Regions from separate parts of the Microbacterium sp. XT11 genome, predicted to be linked through region 2. Evidence: riboswitches for the same ligand, from Rfam matches in the RefSeq annotation. Region 2 holds a riboswitch; the other holds the start of a gene.
What was found. Region 2 has a riboswitch for thiamine pyrophosphate ahead of thiM (hydroxyethylthiazole kinase). Riboswitches for the same ligand answer to the same signal wherever they lie in the genome.
Positions count from the first base shown of each region.

Region 1: linked by a shared signal. The riboswitch ahead of AB663_RS02500 (ECF transporter S component) and the one ahead of thiM (hydroxyethylthiazole kinase) in region 2 are both predicted to bind thiamine pyrophosphate.

Region 1 covers NZ_CP013859.1:502,978-513,874, forward strand. The annotation lists gene AB663_RS02455 (DUF4407 domain-containing protein) at 1-9, opposite strand, end outside; gene AB663_RS02460 (SixA phosphatase family protein) at 113-595, shown strand; gene rlmN (23S rRNA (adenine(2503)-C(2))-methyltransferase RlmN) at 721-2,001, opposite strand; gene AB663_RS02470 (ribosomal protein L7/L12) at 2,074-2,607, shown strand; gene AB663_RS02475 (SDR family oxidoreductase) at 2,638-3,468, opposite strand; gene AB663_RS02480 (SDR family NAD(P)-dependent oxidoreductase) at 3,577-4,338, opposite strand; gene AB663_RS02485 (DUF488 domain-containing protein) at 4,459-4,818, shown strand; gene AB663_RS02490 (energy-coupling factor transporter transmembrane component T family protein) at 4,846-5,643, opposite strand; gene AB663_RS02495 (ABC transporter ATP-binding protein) at 5,640-7,100, opposite strand; gene AB663_RS02500 (ECF transporter S component) at 7,097-7,744, opposite strand; TPP riboswitch at 7,735-7,846, opposite strand; gene AB663_RS02505 (D-alanyl-D-alanine carboxypeptidase family protein) at 7,930-9,585, shown strand; gene AB663_RS02510 (ABC transporter ATP-binding protein) at 9,747-10,897, opposite strand, start outside.
Region 2 covers NZ_CP013859.1:3,138,746-3,149,642, reverse strand. The annotation lists gene AB663_RS14990 (glutamate ABC transporter substrate-binding protein) at 1-752, shown strand, start outside; gene AB663_RS14985 (amino acid ABC transporter permease) at 814-1,470, shown strand; gene AB663_RS14980 (amino acid ABC transporter permease) at 1,467-2,387, shown strand; gene pheS (phenylalanine--tRNA ligase subunit alpha) at 2,425-3,465, shown strand; gene pheT (phenylalanine--tRNA ligase subunit beta) at 3,465-5,963, shown strand; TPP riboswitch at 6,061-6,155, shown strand; gene thiM (hydroxyethylthiazole kinase) at 6,147-6,995, shown strand; gene AB663_RS14960 (bifunctional hydroxymethylpyrimidine kinase/phosphomethylpyrimidine kinase) at 6,992-9,130, shown strand; gene argC (N-acetyl-gamma-glutamyl-phosphate reductase) at 9,335-10,411, shown strand; gene argJ (bifunctional glutamate N-acetyltransferase/amino-acid acetyltransferase ArgJ) at 10,408-10,897, shown strand, end outside.

The sequences.
Region 1 (10,897 bases), 840 kb from region 2:
GTAGTCCATCCTTCGAGGGTAGGAAAGGCCGCCTGTGGATACCCCGGACGATCCCTGCACGGCTTCCCAGGTTCGGGGTGCGCCTTCTCGCGGGCGGTGACAGGCTGGGAACATGAAGACGCTGCTTCTCGCGCGGCACGCGAAGTCCGACTGGAGCCTCTCCGGCGTGGGCGACCACGAGCGTCCTCTCAACAGGCGCGGACGCCGCGACGCGCCCGTCATGGCGACGCGGCTCGTCGACGACGGGCTCGCGCTGGACCACCTGGTCTCGAGCAGTGCGACCCGCGCGCGCAGCACGGCAGAGGCGTATGCCGCCGCGTTCCGGCTCTCCGTCGTCGAGGAGCCGCTGCTGTACGCGGCATCCGCTCGCTCGATCCTCGCGATCGCAGCTGCGCTGCCCGACGAGAGCGAGGTCGCGATGCTCGTGGGGCACAACCCCGGCATGAGCGATGCGGTGCTCGAGCTCACCGGATCGAGCGTGGGGATGCCCACGTGCGCCGTCGCAGAGTGCGCGGTCGACATCGGCTCCTGGGCCGAGCTCATCGAGGGGTCTGGGCGGATGCTGCGCCTCCGCACGCCCCGCGATGGCGAGTAGCCGCCGTCCTCCGCTCCGTCCTGTCGCCCCCTCCCCCTCGCTCACCCGCGGATCGCTGACGACGCCGGGCGGCACACGGCGCCGAGCACGGCCCGACGCCGGGCGACACCCGACGCCGGCGCGGCTCAGGCCATCGCGGCCGCGGCGGCCTCGTCCTCCGTGGTCGCGACGAGCTGTCCGCACGCGCCGTCGATCTCCTTGCCGCGGGTGTCGCGGAGGGTCGTCGGGATGCCGGCATCGTTGAGGCGCCGCACGAACTCGTCCTGCACGTCCTTCTCCGATGAGGTCCAGATCGACCCCGGCGTCGGGTTCAGCGGGATGGGGTTCACGTGCACCCAGCCACGGCCGCGGGCGTTGAGCTTCTCGGCGAGCAGGTCGGCGCGCCAGGCGTGGTCGTTCATGTCCTTGATGAGCGCGTACTCGATCGACACGCGGCGACCGGTCTTCTGGAAGTACTCGTAGGCGGCGTCGAGGGCCTCGTCGACCTTCCACCGGGAGTTCACCGGGATGAGCTCGTCGCGCAGGTGGTCGTCGGGCGCGTGGAGGGAGAGCGCGAAGGTCACGGGGATGTTCTCGTCGGCGAGCTTCTTGATCGCCGGCACGAGTCCGACGGTCGAGACCGTGATGCCGCGGGCGCTCATGCCCAGACCCTCGGGCTGCTGCGCCACCATGACGCGGACGGCGTCCATCACACGCTTGTAGTTGGCCAACGGCTCACCCATGCCCATGAAGACGATGTTGCTGACGCGCTCCATCGAGTGGTCGTCACGGCGCTTGCCGCCGAGCTCGCCGTTCGCGATGGCGCGGTTGGCCCGCACGATCTGCTCGATGATCTCGGCGGTCGACATGTTGCGGGTGAGACCCGCCTGGCCCGTGGCGCAGAAGGGGCAGTTCATGCCGCAGCCGGCCTGGCTCGATACGCACAGCGTGATCCGGCCGGGATAGCGCATGAGCACGGACTCGACGAGGGCACCGTCGTGCAGGCGCCACAGGAACTTGATGGTGTCGCCGCGGTCGGTCTCCAGGCGGCGCACCTCCGTGAGGAGCGGCGGGAGCATGCCGGCGACGAGGTCGTCGCGGATGCCGGCGGGGAGGTCGGTCATCTCCGCGGGGTCGGACGTGTAGTGCGCGAAGTAGTGGGTGGCGAGTTGCTTGGCACGGAAGCCGGGGAGCCCCAGCTCCTTCACCTTCTCGATGCGCTCGGCCGGTGTGAGGTCGGCGAGGTGCACGGGCGGCTTGCCGCGCTTAGGGCTCGCAAACTGCAGGAGAGGACGGCCTTCGGCATCCTTCTGCTGGGTCCAGCCTTCGGTGCGGGGGCGCACCTGCGTACCGCCCGTCGTGCGGATCTCCCCCTGCGGGGACGCGGATGCCGGCCGCGTCTGGCGCGTGCGGGGAGTGTCGGTCATATCTCCAGGGTACGGGCTGGCAGGTGGGAGACGGCTGGGGCGATGTCGGATGCCCTTCCTAGACTGGCTGGCATGGACCTGCTCTGGATCGCCCTCGGCGTCGCCGCCCTCCTCGTCGTCGTCTTCGTGGTTCGTGCCGCTCTCCGGTCGATGAGACCGAAGGTGCCGACTCCCGCAGCGCCGACAACGGCGATCCCGGTGATCCGCACGAGCGTTCCGCGTGCCCTGTCTCCCGCGACTGCGGCCGAGGTCGATCGTCTGGTGCGCGCAGAACAGAAGATCGCGGCGATCAAGGTGCTGCGCGACGCGACGGGCGTATCGCTGCAGGAGGCGAAGGACCGCGTCGATCGCTGGGTTCCCGGCGGCGATGCAGCGCAACAGCTGTCTCCTCCTGGCGGGCCGATCGACACCGCAGCCACTCTGTCGGGGATGCGCTCCGCGAGTGAGGTGCGCGCCACGCTTTCGCCGTCCGTCGCTGAGGAGATCGACCGGCTCGTGGTGACAGAGCAGCCCGTCGCCGCCATCAAGCTGCTCCGCGACCACACCGGATACGGACTCAAGGAGTCGAAGCACCTGGTCGAGACGTGGGGGCGCGGGCCGCGCTAGCGCCGGCTCAGCCGAAACCTCCCCCTGACCTCAGTCGAGGAAGATGTCCGGGAACAACCGGTCGTCGGGGGTACCCGGAACCGCCGCATACCGCGAGAAGTCGGTGACGCCGTCGGCCTCGAGCACGTCCTCCACGATGAGCGACTGCCCCGTGTACGACCGTGCCGGCTTCGTGAGCACGGAGTACGCGGCATCCGCGTAGATATCCGCCGTACGACTGGCTGCCATGACTCGGTCGCCGCCGAGCAGGTTCTGCACCGCCGCCGTCGCGATGGTGGTGCGTGGCCAGAGCGTGTTGGCGGCGATGCCGGCATCCGCGAACTCCGCCGCCAGGCCGAGCGTGACCATGGTCATGCCGAACTTCGCGAGCGTGTAGCCGGTGTGCGCGCCGAGCCACTTGGGAGTGGGGTTGAGGGGCGGCGAGAGGGAGAGGATGTGCGGGTTCTCGGCCTCCTTCAGGATCGGCACTGCCGCGCGCGACAGCATGAAGGTCCCGCGGACGTTCACGTCCTGCATGAGGTCGTACTTCTTCGCCGAGAGGTCTAGCGACCGCGACAGATCGATGACGCTGGCGTTGTTGATGACGATGTCGATGCCGCCGAACTCGCCCTGGGTCTTCAGCACGGCACTCGTGATGTCATCGTCGTCGCGCACGTCTCCGACGATCGGCAGGGCCTGCCCGCCTGCGGCCCGGATCTGCTCCGCCGCGGTGTGGATCGTGCCCTCGAGCTTCGGGTGCGGTGTGTCGGTCTTCGCCAGCATGGCGATGTTCGCCCCGTCGCGTGCCGCCCGAAGTGCGATCGCGAGCCCGATGCCGCGGCTGCCGCCCGACATGAGGATCGTCTTTCCTGCCAGTGACATCCCTCTTCCTTCCTCCGTGACCCCGTCGCCAGGCTCCGGTATGAGTTGTGGTTGGTTTTTCGCTCATTTCCCGACCACAACTCATACGGGAGCAAAGCGCGGGGTGGGTTACCTCGGCGCCATCCGGATCGCGCCGTCGAGGCGGATCGTCTCGCCGTTGAGGTAGCCGTTCTCGATGATGTGCAGTGCCAGGGCCGCGTACTCCTCGGGCTTGCCGAGCCGCGACGGGTACGGCACCTGCTGCCCGAGCGAGTCCTGCGCGGCCTGCGGCAGTCCCATGAGCATCGGCGTCTCCATGATGCCGGGGGCGATCGTGCACACGCGGATGCCGTGGCGCGCGAGCTCGCGGGCGACGGGAAGCGTCATGGCGTGCACGCCACCCTTCGATGCCGAGTACGCCGGCTGGCCGATCTGTCCGTCGAACGCCGCGACGCTCGCGGTGTTGATGATGACACCGCGGTCGCCGGACTCGGTCGGATCGTTCTTCGCGATCACCGCGGATGCCTGCGACAACACGTTGAACGTGCCGACGAGGTTGATCCGGATGATGCGCTCGAAGTCGGCGAGCACGGCGGGGTTGCCGTCGCGATCGAGCACTTTCGCGGGCGGCGCGATGCCGGCGCAGTTGACGACGACGCGAAGAGGCGCCGCAGCCTGTGCCGCCGACACAGCGGCCTGCACGTCATCGACGCTCGTGACGTCGGCGGCGGCGAAGCGGCCGCCGAGCTCCTCCGCGAGCTCTGCACCCTTCGACGACGCGAGGTCGACGATCGTGACCTGAGCGCCGGCGGCGGCGAGGCGGCGGGCCGTGGCGAGCCCGAGGCCCGAGGCTCCGCCGGTGATGAGCGCACCCTGCCCGGTGATCTGCATGACTTTCTCCTTCGAACGTCGTTGTGCGACTGAGTGTCAGCCTAAGTGATTCTTGGTCTCAAACGTGCATCGTCGGCAGTGGGGCTGGCGAACGCCGGCGTTCGGGTGTTGGCTGAGCGTATGGAACTGCGTCGAAAGCGAGCCTACGACACGCCCTCGGCGGATGACGGCTTCCGCGTGCTGGTCGATCGGCTCTGGCCCCGCGGAGTCTCGAAGGAGCACGCTCGCATCGATCTCTGGGCCAAGGACACGGCACCGTCACCTGAATTGCGCCGGGAGTGGCACGCGGCCCCCGAGAGCGAATGGAGCACCTTCGCCGAGCGCTACCGCGCGCAGCTGACGCATGAGTCGGCGGATGCTCTGCACGAGCTCGCCGACCAGCTCCGCACGCACCCGGTGGTGACCCTCGTGTATGCCGCGCACGACCCCGAGCACAACCACGCCACGGTCCTCGACGAGGAGCTGCGCAAGCTCCTCTGACCACCCCGGCCAGCAACGGCGTGCCGCCTAGCTCCCGCCACCGAGGGTGAAGTGCCATGCCCCGGTGACGATCGCCGCCGTGATCGACACGACCGGGATGAGCGCGGCGAGGAGCACCAAGGCCGTGTCCTTGCGCGTCCACCGCGACGGCCGCGCCCAGGTGCGCGCCGTCGAGCCGCCGAACCCGCGGGCCTCCATCGCCGTCGCCAGCGACGAGCCTCGGCGGATGGCGAGCACGAAGAGGGCGAAGGCCATGCCGAGCGCGCGCCGCACGCGCCCCTGGTCGGCGACGCCGCGTGCGCGACGGGCGAGGGCGAGGGCGCGCCAGTCGTCTGCCAGCAGCCCCAGCATCCGCATCCCTGCGAGGGCGCCGATCACGAATCGCGCGGGCAGCCTGAGGCGCTGTCCGAGATCGTCGGCGAGATCGGTGGGGTCGACGGTCACGAACAGCACCACCGACGGCAGGCCGATCGCGAGCACGCGCACGGCCGTGGCGGCCGCGAGCGACAGCGATCCGTCGCTCACCCGCAGGAACAGCCACTCGACATGCACCTCTCCGCTCTGTGCGCCGTAGAGGGCGATGGTGACGGCGCTCAGCGGCGCGGCGATCCACAGCACGGCGGTGCGTGTCCAGAATTCTCGCGGACCGAGCCCGGCGAGCACGAGCAGCGGGATCTCGAGGAGCAGCGCGACGGATGCCGACACCACGTCGATCGTCAGCACGAGCGGGAGGGCGATGAGCAGTGCCGCGGCGAGTTTCGCGAGCGCCGACCGCGGGGCGATCGGACCGCTGCGCTCGATGCGCGCCGTGAGCGGATCGATCATGACCCCACCTCGATCGTGCGGGCGTGGAGCGCCTGCAGCACGGCGTCGTCGTGTGTGATCGCGACGATGGCCGCCCCGTCGTCACGCAACCGGGCGATGAGGGCGACCAGCTCGGCCCAGGTCGTCGCATCCTGCCCGAAGGTGGGCTCGTCGAGCACGAGCACGCGAGGGCGCGTCGCGAGGGCGGCCGCGACGGTGAGGCGCCTCTTCTCGCCGCCGGAGAGCGTGTACGGGTTCGCTTCCGCGAGCTCGGTCAGCCGCAGGCGATGCAGCAGCTCGTCGGTGCGCGCCGCGATCTCGCTGTCGGGGAGCGCGAGGGCGCGAGGCCCGACGGCGAGTTCGCCGCGCACGGTCGTGGCGAGCAGCTGGTGCTCGGGGGTCTGCAGCACGGTGGCGGTGCGGGTGAGCAGGGAGCGGGACTTCCACCGATAGGGGTCGGCTGTTTCCCCCGCGCGCAGCGCCGGCGTGGCGGCGACCCGGCCGGACTCGGCCGGCAACAACCCCGCGACCGTGAGGCCGAGGGTGGACTTGCCCGCCCCGTTCGGTCCGGTGATGCCGATCGCCTCCCCCGCACGCACGTCGAGGGTGAAGGGACCGGCGACCGGGATGCCGCGCCTCCGCGACACGACGAGGTCGTGAGTCTCGATCAACGCCTCCCCGGGTGCGTGTGCGGGCGGCGGCGGGGCGGACGGCGGATGCCCCGGCACCCACACGCCGGATGCCGCGAGGTCTGCGCCGCGAGCTCCCAGCACCTCGTCGGGCGTTCCGTCGGCGAGCACCACGGTGCCCTCCGGTTCGGCGCCGAGCACGATCACGCGGTCGACGAGGGGAAGCCACACGTCGATGCGGTGCTCGATGACGACAAGGGTCGCGCCGGTGGCATCGAGCGCCGCGGCCACGGCGTCGCGCACGTCGAGCACGCCTGCGGGGTCGAGGTTGGCGGTGGGCTCGTCGAGCAGGATCGCCCCGGGGCGCATCGCGAGCACCCCGGCGAGCGCGAGCCGCTGCTTCTGCCCGCCCGAGAGGGCCGATGTCGAGCGGTCCAGTGCGACGTCGAGCTCGACCGCCGCCATGGCCTGCGCGACCCTGGTCCAGATCTCCGCACGCGGGACGCCGAGGTTCTCGCATCCGAACGCGATGTCGTCACCGACGCGGGCGAGCATCGTCTGGGTGTCGGGGTCTTGCAGCACCATGCCGACGCGGCCGCGGACGCCGGCGGCGGGGGCGCCGTCGACGAGCAGAGCGCCGTGCGACTCGCCCTCGTCCGCGCCGCCGAGCACGCCGCCGAACCCCTGCAGCAGCGTCGACTTTCCGGAGCCGGATGCGCCGAGCAGCAGCACGCGCTCGCCCGGCTCGATGCGCAGGTCGACCTCGCGCACGGCCCATCGCCGTCGTGTGGCGTAGCGCCATCCCCAGCCGCGCGCCTCCAGCGCGGCCGGGTGGACATGGTCGCTCACACGCGTGCGGTGACCTCGCGGCCGGCCGCGAATCGGCTCAGCGCGCCTGTCGCGGCGAGCCCGCGCGTGATCAGCCAGGCGCCGAGTCCGGCGATGATCGCACCGGACACGGTGGTCGACGCGATGTACACGGTGGTGAAGAGCGTGTCGACGCCGGGGTACCAGAGCACGCGGTCGTTGATGCCGCACGCGAGGCCCGCACCGGCCCCGGCGAGCATGGCGACGGGCAGACGCCAGACGCCGTAGAGGAAGACCAAGAAGATCATTTCGGCGCCGAGGCCCTGCGCGAGTCCGGACACGATGGTGAGCGGGCCCCACGCGTTGCCGATGAGTGCGGAGATCGTCGCGGCGACGAGCTCGGTGTACAGGGCCGCCCCCGGCTTGCGGATGATGAGACCGCCGAGCACTCCGGCGATGAGCCATGGACCGGCGAGCAGCCCCTGGACTCCGGGGAGCAGGGACTTGAGGAACACGCCGGGACCTTCGTAGCCGACGTTCCACAGCAGGAAGACGACGGCGCACGCGACAGCGACGACGCTGGCGACGACGATGTCGACGACGCGCCAGCGCAGCACGCGGGGTGCGGCGGTGGAGGACGATGCGGATGCCGCATTCGTCACGGTGTGGTCAGTGGATGCACTCATTGGAACTCCTCCCTGCGCCGGCATGATCCGGATCAGGTTCGACGGTCGAAGCGCGATTCGCTCCCTCTCAGCCCGGCTCGCCGGACTCCCGTGGTTGTGCTGACGATCATACCGAGTCGCGACACCGACGGGGTCACGAGTCGACGCGACCCCGTTTCTCCGAACGGATTCGGTACCGTAAGCAGGTGACCGCTCCCGATTCCGCCGACGCCACCACACCGGTGCCGGATGCCCCGGCGCGCCCCGCGGACGACGCAGGAGCGGTTGCGGATGCCGCGGCACTCCCAGCCGTCGGCGGTGCCCGCCCGCACTCCGATCAGGGCTCCGGGCTGTCCCCTGCTCCATCAGCCGCGCCGTCCTCTGCTCCGTCAGCCGAGCTGTGCTCCGGGCTGTCCCCTGCTCCGTCAGCCGAGCCGACCGCGCTGGATGAGCTCGGCCTCGACGTTCCCGCATCCGAGGCGCCGCGCGCGCTGTGGGCGCCCGCGGGAGCCGGCGCGACGGCTCTCACCTGGGTCGACCCGGCCGTGGTCGCCGACTCGCCCGCCGTCACGGGATTCGACGCGGTCGAGCGCGAGACTCAGCGTGCATCGCTGCTGGCCGATGCGCACCTGCGCTCCGCGATCACCCGCCCGGCCGCCCTGGTTCCTCTCGGTGTGCTCATGGGGCTGCTCGCCACGTATGCCGGAACGACTCTGCTCTGGCCTCTGCACGAGGTCGCACCGACCGTCACCGTGGCCGATGTCGCAGTCGCGCAGACCCCGGCCGCCGCCATCACCTGGCCGCAGCAGGGCAGCGCTGCGGTCGGCGTCGGCGGCATCGGCACGGTGGCGTCGACGGACGACCGTGCGGTGATCGCCAGTGTGACGAAGGTCGTGAGCACGCTCATGGTGCTGGATCGGATGCCGCTGGCTCCCGGCGAGCAGGGGCCCGAGTTCTCCTTCACGAGAGCCGACAGCCAGGCGTACTGGTCGTACCGTCGCGCGGATCAGTCGGCTCTCGACGTGCCGGTGGGCGGCACGCTCACCGAGCTGCAGATGCTGCAGGGCACGCTGCTGGGTTCGGCGAACAACTACATCGACCGGCTCGCCAAGGAGATCTGGGGCTCGAATCAGGCGTTCGCCGCCGCGGCCGAGACGTGGCTGAGCGAGCGCGACCTCGACGGCATCACGGTGGTGACGCCCTCAGGCTTCGACGAGGGGAATGTCGCGACGCCCTCGGCGCTCGTCAGGCTCGCGGAGCTCGCGATGCAGAACCCCGTGTTCGCCGGCATCGTCGGCATGGAGTCGGTGGAGCTTCCGGGCGCAGGTCGCGTGGTGAACACGAACGGCATGCTCGCCGACCCCGGCGTGGTCGGCGTGAAGACGGGGACTTTGGGCGAGAGCTGGAACCTGCTGACGGCGAAGGACGTCGAGGTCGACGGGACGAGCGTGCGCCTCTATGCCGCCGTGCTCGGCCAGGAGGACGACGACATGCGCCTCGAGGCGACGCGCTCTCTGTTCAGTCAGGCCGAGGCCGAGCTGCAGGGGCAAGGTCCGGTCGTCGACGAAGGCACCGTCGTCGGAACGGTCGAGACGCTGTGGGGCGCATCCGCGGACATCGTGACCGATGCCGACACGGACGTGGTGCGCTGGAACGCCGCCACCGTGACGACCGAGGCGGACATCGACCTCGGCGATCACCGGGAAGCGGGCGACCGCGTGGGCACTCTGACGGCGACCGGCCCGCTGAACTCGGTGACGACGCCGCTGACCCTGGCCCAGCAGGTCGACGGGCCGAGCGCGTGGTGGCGGCTCACGCACCCCCTGGAGCTGCTCGGCCTGTCCGACGACACCCACCGATAGACGGATCGCCCCTCCCCGAGGTTTCTCGGGACGGGGCGACCTGAGTCTTCCTGGACTTCCGGCGCTCCCGCCAGCTCCGGCGCGACCACCGCGCCCGGGGCTTCCACCGCGCCCGGGGCTTCCGGCGCGCCGGGCACGACCGGCGCGACGGAAGCCCGCCGTCAGTCGGACCGCTCTGCCGTGTCCGGACGTTCGACGACGGCCTGCGCCGCAGCGGCCTCGGCGACAGGCGTCTCCGCCCCGACCGCTGCGCCGACGCGGGCATCGGCCGCGACGGCTTCCGCCTCGCCGGTGACCACGACAGGTGTGCTGCCGGTGAGGGCCTCCTCGGCGTCGATGTCGGTCGCTGCCTGCTCGAACTGCGACTGGTAGAGGCGCCAATAGGCCCCCTGCGCCGCGATGAGCTCGTCGTGCGTGCCCTTCTCGACGATGTCACCGTGCTCCATCACGAGGATGAGGTCGGCGTCGCGGATGGTCGACAGACGGTGGGCGATGACGAACGAGGTGCGACCTTCGCGCAGCGCCGCCATCGCGTGCTGCAGCAGCAGCTCGGTGCGCGTGTCGACCGCCGACGTCGCCTCATCGAGGATGAGGATCGACGGCTGAGCGACGAACGCACGCGCGATGGTGATGAGCTGGCGCTCACCCGCCGACACGTTCGAGGCGTCCTCGTCGAGCACCGTGTCGTAGCCCTCGGGGAGCGCGTGCACGAACCGGTCGACGTATGTCGCCTTGGCCGCGGCGAGAACCTCGTCATCGGTCGCCGTGGAGCGGCCGTAACGGATGTTCTCGCGGATGCTCCCGGCGAACAGCCACGGGTCTTGCAGCACCATTCCGGTGCGCGACCGCAGGTCGTCGCGCGTCATCTTCGAGATGTCCTGACCGTCGAGCAGGATGCGTCCGCCGCTGAGCTCGTAGAAGCGCATGATGAGGTTGACCAGCGTGGTCTTGCCCGCACCCGTCGGCCCCACGATCGCGACCGTCTGACCGGGCTCCACCCGGAACGACAGGTCGGTGATGAGCGGGCGCTCCGGCGTGTACGAGAAGGCGACGTTCTCGAATTCGATCACGCCTCCCTGATCCGGTCCCTGAGCCCGGCGAAGGGCCGGCGCCTCCTCGGCATCCGGATCCTGCTCGTCGGCGTCGAGGAGTTCGAACACCCGCTCGGCGGATGCCGTGCCCGACTGGACGACCGCGGCCATGCCGCCCAGCTCGCTGAGCGGCTGCGTGAACTGCTGCGAATACTGGATGAAGGCCTGCACGTCGCCGAGCCGCAGGTTGCCGCTCGCGACCATGAGGCCTCCGAGCACGG
Region 2 (10,897 bases):
AGCTCGACGGCAGCCCCACGTTCGACAAGATCGAGAAGGCGGGCAAGGTCACCGTCGGCGTCAAGGAGGACCAGCCCGGTCTCGGCTACCTCGACGTCACCTCGGGTGAGCGCACCGGCTTCGATGTCGACATCGCGCGCTGGATCGCCGCATCGCTCGGCTACGACGAGGACAAGATCGACTTCAAGCCGATCGCCTCGGCCAACCGCGAGCAGGCGATCGTGAACGGCGACATCGACTACTACGTCGGCACATACTCGATCAACGACAAGCGCAAGGAGCTCATCGACTTCGCCGGCCCCTACTTCATCACGGGTCAGGGCCTGCTCGTCGCGAAGGACGCTCCCGGGGCCGACAAGCTCGAGGACTTCAACGGCAAGACCGTGTGCTCGGCGACCGGATCGACCCCGATCCAGAACATCAAGGCGAACTTCCCGGAGATCAAGACGCAGGAGTACGACCTGTACTCGGCCTGCGTGCAGGACTTGATCGACGGCAAGGTCGACGCGGTCACCACCGACCAGGCGATCCTCATCGGCTACGCCGCGCAGTACCCCGACGAGGTGAAGGTCACCGGCGGCCTGTTCACCGAGGAGCGCTACGGCGTCGGACTCGCGAAGGGCGATGACGTGCTGCGTGCGCACATCAACGACCTGTTCACCGACAACCCCGACATCTGGCAGGCGATCTTCGACAAGAACCTCGGCTCCAGCGGCATCGAGGTCGAGCAGCCCGAGGTCGACGCGTACTGATGCCCCGCGCGGCGGCCTCTCCGGAGGCCGCCCCGCACACTGACTGAGAAGGGAGGACGGCGTGGACGTCATCTTCGGCAACCTGGACCTGTGGGGAGAGGCGCTCGGCAACACGCTGATCGTGTTCTTCGCCGGCGGCCTGATCGCCCTCGTGCTGGGCATCGTCGTCGGCGCGATGCGCGTGTCACCCGTGCCCATCGCCCGCGGCGTCGGCACGGTCTACGTCAACACCGTGCGCAACACCCCGCTCACGCTCGTCTTCTTCTTCTTCGTCTTCGGGTACCCCCAGCTCGGCCTCCCCGAGCTGTCGAACCTCGTGCTCGGCATCCTCGCGATCGGCATCTACACCGCCACTTACGTCGCCGAGGTGCTGCGCGCCGGCATCAACACCGTGCCGGTCGGCCAGGCCGAGGCAGCGCGGGCCATCGGGCTGCCGTTCGGGCAGGTCATGACCCTCGTCATCCTCCCGCAGGCCTTCCGCTCGGTCGTCCCGCCGATGATGAGCGTCTTCATCGCACTGCTGAAGAACACAACGGTCGCAGCGGGATTCTCGGTCGCAGAGCTCGCCGCCCTTCGGTCGACGATCAACGACTCCGCCGACCGGCCGGGCAACCCCATGGAGGTGCTGCTCTGGGTCGCCGTCGTCTTCGTGGCGCTCGTGCTGCTCATGAGCTGGCTGCAGCGTCATCTCGAGAACAAGTGGAGGATCGCCCGATGAGCTCGGTGCTGTACGACGTCCCCGGTCCCCGGGCCATCGCCCGCAACCGCATCCTCGCGGTCGTCACGATCGTGCTCGTCCTCGCCGTGGTCGGTTTCGTCGTGTACCGGCTGGTCGAGACGGGGCAGTTCTCGGCGCAGAAGTGGTACGTGTTCTCGTTCACGAACGTGTGGATGGGCATCTTCAAGGCGCTGGGCAACACCCTCGCGGCGTTCGCGCTCGCCGCCGTGCTCAGCTTGGCGCTCGGCTTCGTGCTGGCCATCGGCCGGCTGTCCGACCACGCGTGGGTGCGCATCCCCGTCACCGTGATCACAGAGCTGTTCCGTGCCGTCCCGGTGCTCGTCTTCATGATGCTGCTGTACTACGGCCTTCCGGTCATCGGCATCAAGATGGACCCGTACTGGGCCGTCGTGCTCGCCCTGATGGCGTACAACGGATCGGTGCTCGCCGAGGTGCTGCGCGCCGGCGTCGAGTCCCTCCCGCGCGGGCAGAAGGAGGCGGGCTACGCGATCGGGCTCCGCAAGAGCGGCGTCATGCGGCTCATCCTCCTGCCGCAGGCCATCCGCGCGATGCTGCCGGTGATCGTCGCGCAGCTCGTCGTGACGATGAAGGACACGGCTCTGGGCTTCATCATCACCTACCCCGAGCTGCTCTACTACGCCAAGCAGCTGACGTCGCAGCAGGGTCGTCCGATCCTGCAGTCCGCCTTCATCATCGGCGGCATCTACATCATCATGTGCCTGATCCTGTCGGGCATCGCGAAGTGGGTCGAGGTGCGCACGCGGCGATCGGTGAAAGTGCAGGGCCTTGCCGGGGGCAACGTGGCCGCCGACGACGAGTCCACTCTCACCGAGGTGATCGCGGTGCAGCGCGGCGCCGGACGGTTCGACGGAATGAGCACGGGACCCGGGGTCTGACGGATCGCGCGTCCGCGCCCCGGTAGACTCACATCTCGTGCCTGATGTTCCTGAGATCACCCCGGAAGCGGTCGAAGCCGCGGTCGCCGCAGCCCTCGAGGCCATCGACGCTGCGGCAGACACCGGCGAGCTGAAGGCGGCACGCGCCGCCCACGTGGCCGAGGGTTCGCCCCTCGCGGTGCTGAACGCCTCGATGAGGCAGGTGGCGCCGGAGAACAAGGCCGCTTTCGGCAAGCTCATCGGCCAGGGGAGGGGAAGGGTCACCCAGGCGCTCGCCGCCAAGGAGGCCGAACTGGAGGCCGCCGAGGTCGCCGCACGCCTCGAGGCCGAGCGCGTCGACATCACGGCCGTCCCCTCGCGTACGCGGGTGGGAGCACGGCATCCGCTCACCCTGCTCAGCGAGCAGATCTCCGACATCTTCGTCGGTATGGGGTGGGAGATCGCCGAGGGACCGGAGCTCGAGCACGAGTGGTTCAACTTCGACGCCCTGAACTTCGACGTCGACCACCCTGCCCGCCAGGAGCAGGACACCTTCTACGTCGACCCGACGTCGCGCCATCTCGTCATGCGAACGCATACCAGCCCCGTGCAGGTGCGCTCGATGCTCGACCGCGAGGTGCCGATCTACGTGCTGTGCCCCGGCCGCGTGTACCGAACCGACGAGTTCGACGCGACGCACCTGCCCGTGTTCACGCAGTTCGAGGGCCTCGTCGTCGACCAGGGCATCTCGATGGCGCACCTCAAGGGCACGCTCGACCACGTCGCACGCCAGATGTTCGGCCCTGAAGCCAAGACGCGCTTCCGCACGAACTACTTCCCCTTCACCGAGCCGTCGGCCGAGCTCGACCTGTGGCACCCGACCTTCAAGGGCGGCGCGCGGTGGATCGAGTGGGGCGGCTGCGGCATGGTGAACCCGAACGTGCTGCGCGCAGCGGGCATCGACCCCGAGGTGTACAGCGGCTTCGCCTTCGGCATGGGGGTGGAACGCGGACTCATGTTCCGCAGCGATGTGCAGGACATGCGCGACATGGCCGAGGGCGATGTCCGCTTCAGCGAGCAGTACGGGATGGTGGTGTGATGCGCGTCCCGCTCTCGTGGCTGCGTGAATACGTCGATGTGGCGCCGGACGCCACGCCCGAGGACGTCCTCGCGGCGATGGTCTCCGTCGGGTTCGAAGAGGAGGACGTGCACCGCTTCGACATCAGCGGTCCCGTCGTCGTCGGCCAGGTGCTCTCCTTCGAGGAGGAACCGCAGTCGAACGGCAAGACGATCCGCTGGTGCCAGGTCGACGTCGGCGAGGCGGAGCCCCGTGGCATCGTGTGCGGCGCCCGCAACTTCGCCGTCGGTGACAAGGTCGTGGTGACGCTTCCCGGCTCTGTGCTGCCTGGCCCGTTCCCGATCGCGGCGCGCAAGACATACGGCCACGTGTCCGACGGGATGATCGCGTCGGCCCGTGAGCTGGGTCTCGGCGACGAGCACAACGGCATCCTGATCCTCGGCGACCTGGGCATCGACGCGCCCGTCGGCACCGACGCGATCGCCCTGCTGGGCCTCGACGATGTGGCCGTCGAGGTCAACGTCACGCCCGACCGCGGATACGCGTTCTCGCTGCGCGGACTGGCGCGCGAGTACTCCCACGCCACGGGAGCGGCGTTCCGCGACCCGGCCGAGCGCGATTTCGCAGAGTTGCAGCCCGGCGCAGGCCACACGGCCATCGTCGACGACGCGGCCCCCGTGCGCGGTCGCGTGGGTGCGAGCGAGTTCGTCACCCGCGTCGTGCGCGGCGTCGACCCCTCGCGTCCGACCCCGCCGTGGATGGTCGCGCGGTTGACGCTCGCCGGCATGCGCTCCCTCGGCGTCCTCATCGACATCACCAACTACGTGATGCTCGAGCTCGGACAGCCCCTGCACGGCTATGACCTCGACAAGCTCGCGGGCGGTATCACCGTGCGGCGGGCAGCTCCGGGCGAGAAGATGACGACCCTCGACGGTCAGGAGCGCGTGCTCCACGTCGAAGACCTCCTCATCACCGACGAGTCCGGCCCCATCGGCCTCGCCGGCGTCATGGGTGGCGGCACGACCGAGATGAGCGAGACCACGCGGAACGTGCTCATCGAGGCGGCGACCTTCGACCCCACGACGATCGCCAGAACGGCCAGGCGGCACAAGCTTCCGAGCGAGGCGTCCAAGCGATTCGAGCGCGGCGTCGACCCGCTCATCCCGTTCGTGGCCGCGCGCCGGGCGGCCGACCTCATGGTCGAGCTCGCGGGCGGCACGCTCACCGAGGAGGGCGGCGCCCTCTTCGCGGAGGTCTTCATCGAGGAGATCGCGCTTCCCCGCGGGTTCGTGCAGGGGCTCATCGGCGTCGACTACACGGATGACGAGATCACCGGCGCGCTGACGACCATCGGCGCGGAGGTGACCGAGTCCGAGGGCGGGTGGACGGTCATCCCGCCGACCTGGCGCCCCGACCTCACCGACAAGTGGACGCTCGCGGAGGAGGTCGCGCGCATCCACGGTCTGAACCGCATCCCGTCGGTGCTGCCCACCCCGCCGTCCGGGCGTGGCCTCACGCCGGCGCAGCAGGGGCGCCGTCGCGTCGCGAACGCGCTCGCGGCCGCCGGCTTCGTCGAGACGCCGTCGTTCCCGTTCACGACCGAGGCGCAGAACGACCTTCACGGATCGGCCTCGGGGAATCACCTGCCCAGCATCCGCCTGGCCAACCCGCTCGACGGCTCGGCGCCGTTCCTGCGTCGCTCGCTCGTGCCCGGACTCCTGCAGACCGCGCACCGGAACATCTCGCGAGGTCTCACCGACCTCGCGCTGTTCGAGACGGGCACGGTGTTCCTCCCGGAACCGGGCGTCGAGTACGGGACCGACGAGGTGCCGCCGCTCGGCGTGCGCCCGAGTGACGAGACGCTCGCGGCGCTCGATGCCTCGATCCCGCCGCAGCGCCGCTACGTCTCGGTGCTGCTCACCGGCAACGTCTCGGCTCGTCAGCCGGGTCGGCCCGCCGAGGCGGCCGGTCTCTCCGAGGCCCTCGACGCCGTGCGGGTGATCGCGGCTGCTGCGGGCGTCGAGATCGAGGTCGTGCAGTCGCAGCGGGCCGCGCTGCACCCCGGTCGTGCGGGGTCGCTGCGCGTCGGCGACGTCGAGGTCGGATACGTGGGCGAGCTGCATCCGTCGGTCGCCGAGGCCGCCGACCTGCCCGGTCGTGCCACCGTCGCCGAGATCGACCTCGACGTCGTCCTCGAGCTGGCCGTGCCGTCGACCGTCGCCGCTTCGCTGTCGACGTACCCGGCAGCGACGCAGGACGTGTCTCTCGTCGTGCCGGCCGAGCTCGCGGCCGGAGAGGTGCGCGCGGCTCTCGCCGAGGGCGCGGGTGCGCTGCTGGAGTCCGTTCGGCTCGTCGACGACTACCGGGGCGACGGCGTGCCCGAGGGATCGAAGAGTCTCACGTTCGCGCTCCGCTTCCGTGCCGACGACCGCACGCTCACGGCCGCCGAGGCGACCGAGGCGAAGCTCGCCGGTGTCGCCGTGGCGTCGGAGAGGTTCGGCGCGACGATCCGCGACTGAGGCGGGTCTCTGCCGACAGCGGAGACGGCTTCCCTCCGGCGCCCGGTGCTGGTGACATGGATGCCATGACGACGGCACTCGCCTTCGCTAGACTCCGAGCAGTGACACGGGGTGCCGCACGCGCGGCTGAGATCACACCCGTCGAACCTGATCTAGTTCGTACTAGCGAAGGGAATGTCGCGCATGAGCGATCTTCTGCGTCCTGCATCCGCCACCCGCCTCGTCTCCGAAGCCGGCGCGCTCCTGGAGGAGCTGCGTGCGGCGCCTCCACTGACCCACTGCATCACGAACGCCGTCGTGACCGGCTTCACCGCGAACGTCCTGCTGGCAGTCGGGGCGGCACCCGCGATGGTCGACATCGTCGGAGAGGCGGGGGCGTTCGCCGGTGTCGCCTCAGGGATGCTCGTGAACCTCGGCACGCCCACCCCGGAGCAGCGGGACGCGACCGTCGAGGCGGTCGAGGGGGCTGAGGCGGCGGGCACGCCGTGGGTCCTCGACCCGGTCGCGATCGGGATGCTTCCCGTGCGCACCCAGTTCGCCCGCACGCTCGTGTCAGCCCGGCCGACCGCCATCCGCGGCAACGCGTCGGAGATCCTCGCGCTCGCCGGACTCAGCGCGGGAGGACGCGGAGTCGATGCCGTCGACAGCACGGATGCAGCCGCAGACGCGGCGCTGTCGCTCGCACAGCGCTTCGGCAGCGTGGTCGCGGTGTCCGGTCCCGTGGATCTCCTCACCGACGGCCGTCGAGTGCTCCGCATCGCGAACGGCCATGGGCTGCTCACCAGGGTCACGGGCGGAGGCTGCGCGCTCGGCGCGGTGATGGCCGCGTTCCTCGGCACCGCACGCACGAGCGGCGCCGATCCGCTGACCGCCGTCGCCGCGGCCAGCCTCGTCTACACGGTCGCGGCCGAGCAGGCGGCACGCGCTGCCGAGGGCCCGGGGAGCTTCGCCGTGGCGCTGCTCGATCGGCTCGCCGGGGTGCAGGCGTCCGACCTCGCGGCAGCCGCACGGGTCGAGGACGGCGCGCTGTGATCGCCGACCTCGCGCTGTACCTCGTGACCGACGCTCGCCTGTGCGGCGACCGCGGGGTCGTCGAGACCGTGCGGCGCGCCGTCGACGGGGGAGTGCGCGTCGTGCAGCTCCGCGACAAGACCGCGACGGATGCCGAGACCGCCGCGCAGCTCGTGGAACTCTCGCGCGTGATCGACGGCCGCGCGCTCCTCGTGGTGAACGACCGTCTCGACGCGGCCCTCGCCGCGCGGCAGGCCGGCGCGCGCGTGGACGGGGTGCACCTCGGCCAGGGGGACGAGTCGGTGCTCCGTGCCAGGGCGCTGCTCGGTCCCGACGCACTCATCGGGCTCACGGCGAACAGCGCAGAGCACCTCGACGCGGTCCTCGCCCTTCCGGAGGGCACCGTCGACTACCTCGGCGTCGGCGTCATCCGACCGACGTCGACCAAGCCCGACCACCCTCCGGCACTGGGCGTCGACGGGTTCCGCGCGTTCGCCGCGGAGAGTCCGCTCCCGTGCGTGGCGATAGGCGGCGTCGGCATCGACGACACCGAGGCGCTGCGCGATGCGGGCGCCGCCGGTCTCGCGGTGGTGTCCGCGCTGTGCACAGCGGACGACCCCGCCGAGACGGCCAGCGCCTTTCTCAGCCGCTGGCGCGCCGCCGGTGTGCCCCGGGTGCTGAGCATCGCAGGCAGCGACCCGTCGGGCGGTGCGGGCATCCAGGCCGATCTGAAGTCGATCGCCGCCAACGGCGGATACGGCATGGCCGTGCTCACGGCGCTCACCGCGCAGAACACGCGGGGCGTGCGGGGTGTGCACGTGCCACCCGCCGAGTTCGTGCGGGCGCAGCTCGATGCGATCTCCGACGACATCGTGGTGGATGCGGTGAAGATCGGGATGCTGGCAGAGGCCGGCGTGGTGCGGGAGGTCGCGGCGTGGATCGACCGCACGCGGCCGCCGATCGTGGTCGTCGACCCGGTCATGGTGGCGACGAGCGGCGATCGGCTGCTCGACGCGGACGCTGAGCGGGCGCTCGGCGAGCTCCTCAGCCGCGCCGATGTGATCACCCCGAACCTGGAAGAGCTCGCGGTGCTGGCCGGCCACGGTGTCGACGGGTGGTCGCAGGCGCTCGCCGCGGCATCCGACGTGTCGGCGTCGACCGGCGCGGCCGTCCTGGTGAAGGGCGGCCATCTGCCCGGTGCCGACGTGCCCGATGCCCTCGTCGACGCGTCGAGCGGCGCGACGACGGAGTTCCCCGGTGTGCGGATCGCGACGAGCAACACGCACGGCACCGGGTGCTCGCTCTCCTCCGCGGTCGCCACACGTCTCGCGCGCGGTGAGAGCGCGCGGGATGCCGTCGCCGGCGCGCGAGCCTGGCTGCGCGAGAGCCTGAAGGGCGGCGCGCCGCTCAGGGTCGGCGGCGGGCACGGCCCGGTTCATCACTTCGCGGGACTGTGGTCGCGCGGCGGGCTCGAGACGCGACCGGCCGCGTCCGACATCGCGACGGAATGGTGGGAGGGCATCGCAGGCACCCGCGCCGACATCGACGAGCTTCCGTTCGTGCGTGCGCTCGCCGACGGCAGCCTGCGCCGGCCGGCGTTCCTCTCCTACCTCGCGCAGGACGCGCTGTATCTGCGCGAGTACGCCCGCGTGCTCGTCGAGGCCTCGCGGCTAGCGCCGTCGTCGGACGAACAGGCGTTCTGGGCGGACGCCGCGCACGGCTCGATCGTGGGAGAGCTGGAGCTGCACGCGTCGTGGCTGAACCCCGGGCGCGGAGTGAGCGCCGCGACCTTCGCCGCCGAGCCGTCGCCTGCGACCACCGCCTATCTCGACCACTTGCGCTCGGTCGCCTTCGGCGGCGACTACGCCGAACTCACAGCCGCCGTGCTGCCGTGCTTCTGGCTGTACACCGACCTCGGTCGCCGGCTGCACGCGGGCGAGTTCGGCCAGTACGCGCGCGACCAACGGCATCCGTACGCCTCCTGGCTCACCACCTACGCCGATCCGGTGTTCGCGGAGGCCACAGAGCGCGCGATCGCCATCGTGACGACGACGGCATCTCTCGCCGACGCCGGAAAGCGTTCGCGCATGCTGCGGGCCTTCGACGCATCGGCGCGGCATGAGCGGGCGTTCTTCGCCGCCGTCGATCTCGCATGACGCCGCGGATTTGCGCAGGCCGCGTCGCGCGCGCTATCGTCGCGGCATGCTTCCGGCCGCCACCGCTCCCGCAGTCGCTGTGCGCCGACGTCGCGGCGGCCGCCGATCCTAGGCGACCCCGCGCTTCCGCCTGCTCCGCACGGAGGGCCGAGTGCCGGTGTCGCCGCCCCGGTTCCCCGACCGTCCCACCGTTAAGGTAGAAGCATGACGTATTCCGTCGCCGTCTCCGGCGCATCCGGCTACGCAGGCGGCGAGATCCTCCGCCTCCTGGCCGACCACCCCGACGTCGAGATCCGCACCGTCACAGCGCACTCGAACGCAGGCCAGCCGCTCGCGGATCATCAGCCGCACCTGCGCTCGCTCGCGCACCTCACGCTGCAGGACACGACGCCCGACGTGCTCGCGGGGCACGACATCGTGTTCCTCGCGCTGCCGCACGGCCAGTCCGGGCAGTACACCGACGCACTGGGGTCGGTGCCGCTCGTCATCGACGCGGGAGCGGACCACCGGCTCACCTCGAAGGACGCATGGGACGCGTTCTACGGCGGGCAGTTCCACGAGCCGTGGACGTACGGCGTGCCAGAGCTGGTCACGGGTCCCCGTCACGCGGATCCGAGCGGAGTCGTGAAGCAGCGTGAGGTGCTGCGCGGCGCGACCCGCATCGCCGCACCGGGGTGCAACGCCTCCACCGTGAGCCTCAGCCTCGCCCCGGGCGTCGCGGCGGGAGTGATCGACGCGTCGGACATCGTGACGGTGCTTGCGGTCGGTCCGTCCGGCGCAGGCAAGAGCCTCAAGCCGAACCTCCTCGCGAGCGAGATCCTCGGCAGCGCCAACCCCTACGCGGTCGGCGGCACCCATCGGCACATCCCTGAGATCCGGCAGGCCATCGCCGCGGCCGGAGACCTCGACCCCGACGGCATCCGCATCTCCTTCACGCCCGTGCTCGTGCCGATGTCCCGGGGGATCCTCGCGACCTCGACCGCCCCGATCGCGGAGGGAGCCACCGACGCGCAGATCCGCGACGCCTGGGAGAGCGCCTACGGCGGCGAGACGTTCGTGCAGCTCCTCCCGGAGGGGCGCTTCCCGCGTACGTCCGATGTGCTCGGCGCCAACACCGCCCTCATCGGGCTCGCGATCGACCGTGCGGCGAACCGCGTCACGGTGGTCACCGCCGTCGACAACCTCGTCAAGGGCACAGCGGGCGCCGCCATCCAGTCCATGAACATCGCGCTCGGTCTGCCCGAGACCCGCGCCCTCTCAGTGAACGGAGTCGCGCCGTGAGCGTCACCGCACCCGCAGGATTCGAAGCGGCAGGCGTCGCCGCCGGGCTCAAGTCGACCGGAAACCCCGACGTAGCGGTGGTCGTGAACCGTGGCCCGCGCAAGGTCGGTGCCGCCGTGTTCACGAGCAACCGGGCCAAGGCGAACCCCATCATCTGGTCGCAGCAGGCGGTCGCCGACCGCGTCGTCGAAGCGGTGGTGCTGAACTCGGGCGGCGCGAACTGCTTCACCGGCTCCTTCGGATTCCAGACCACGCACCAGACCGCGGAGAAGGCGGCGGAGCTTCTCGGCGTGAGTGCGGGCGACGTGCTCGTCTGCTCCACCGGTCTCATCGGCGTCGGTGACGAGACGTTCCGCGCCAAGGTGCTCGACGGCACCGCCCGCGCCATCGCCGAGCTGTCCGAGAACGGAGGGGAGTCAGCCGCGCAGGCCATCATGACGACCGACACCGTGGCGAAGACCGCGGTGGTGCGGCGCGACGGCTGGA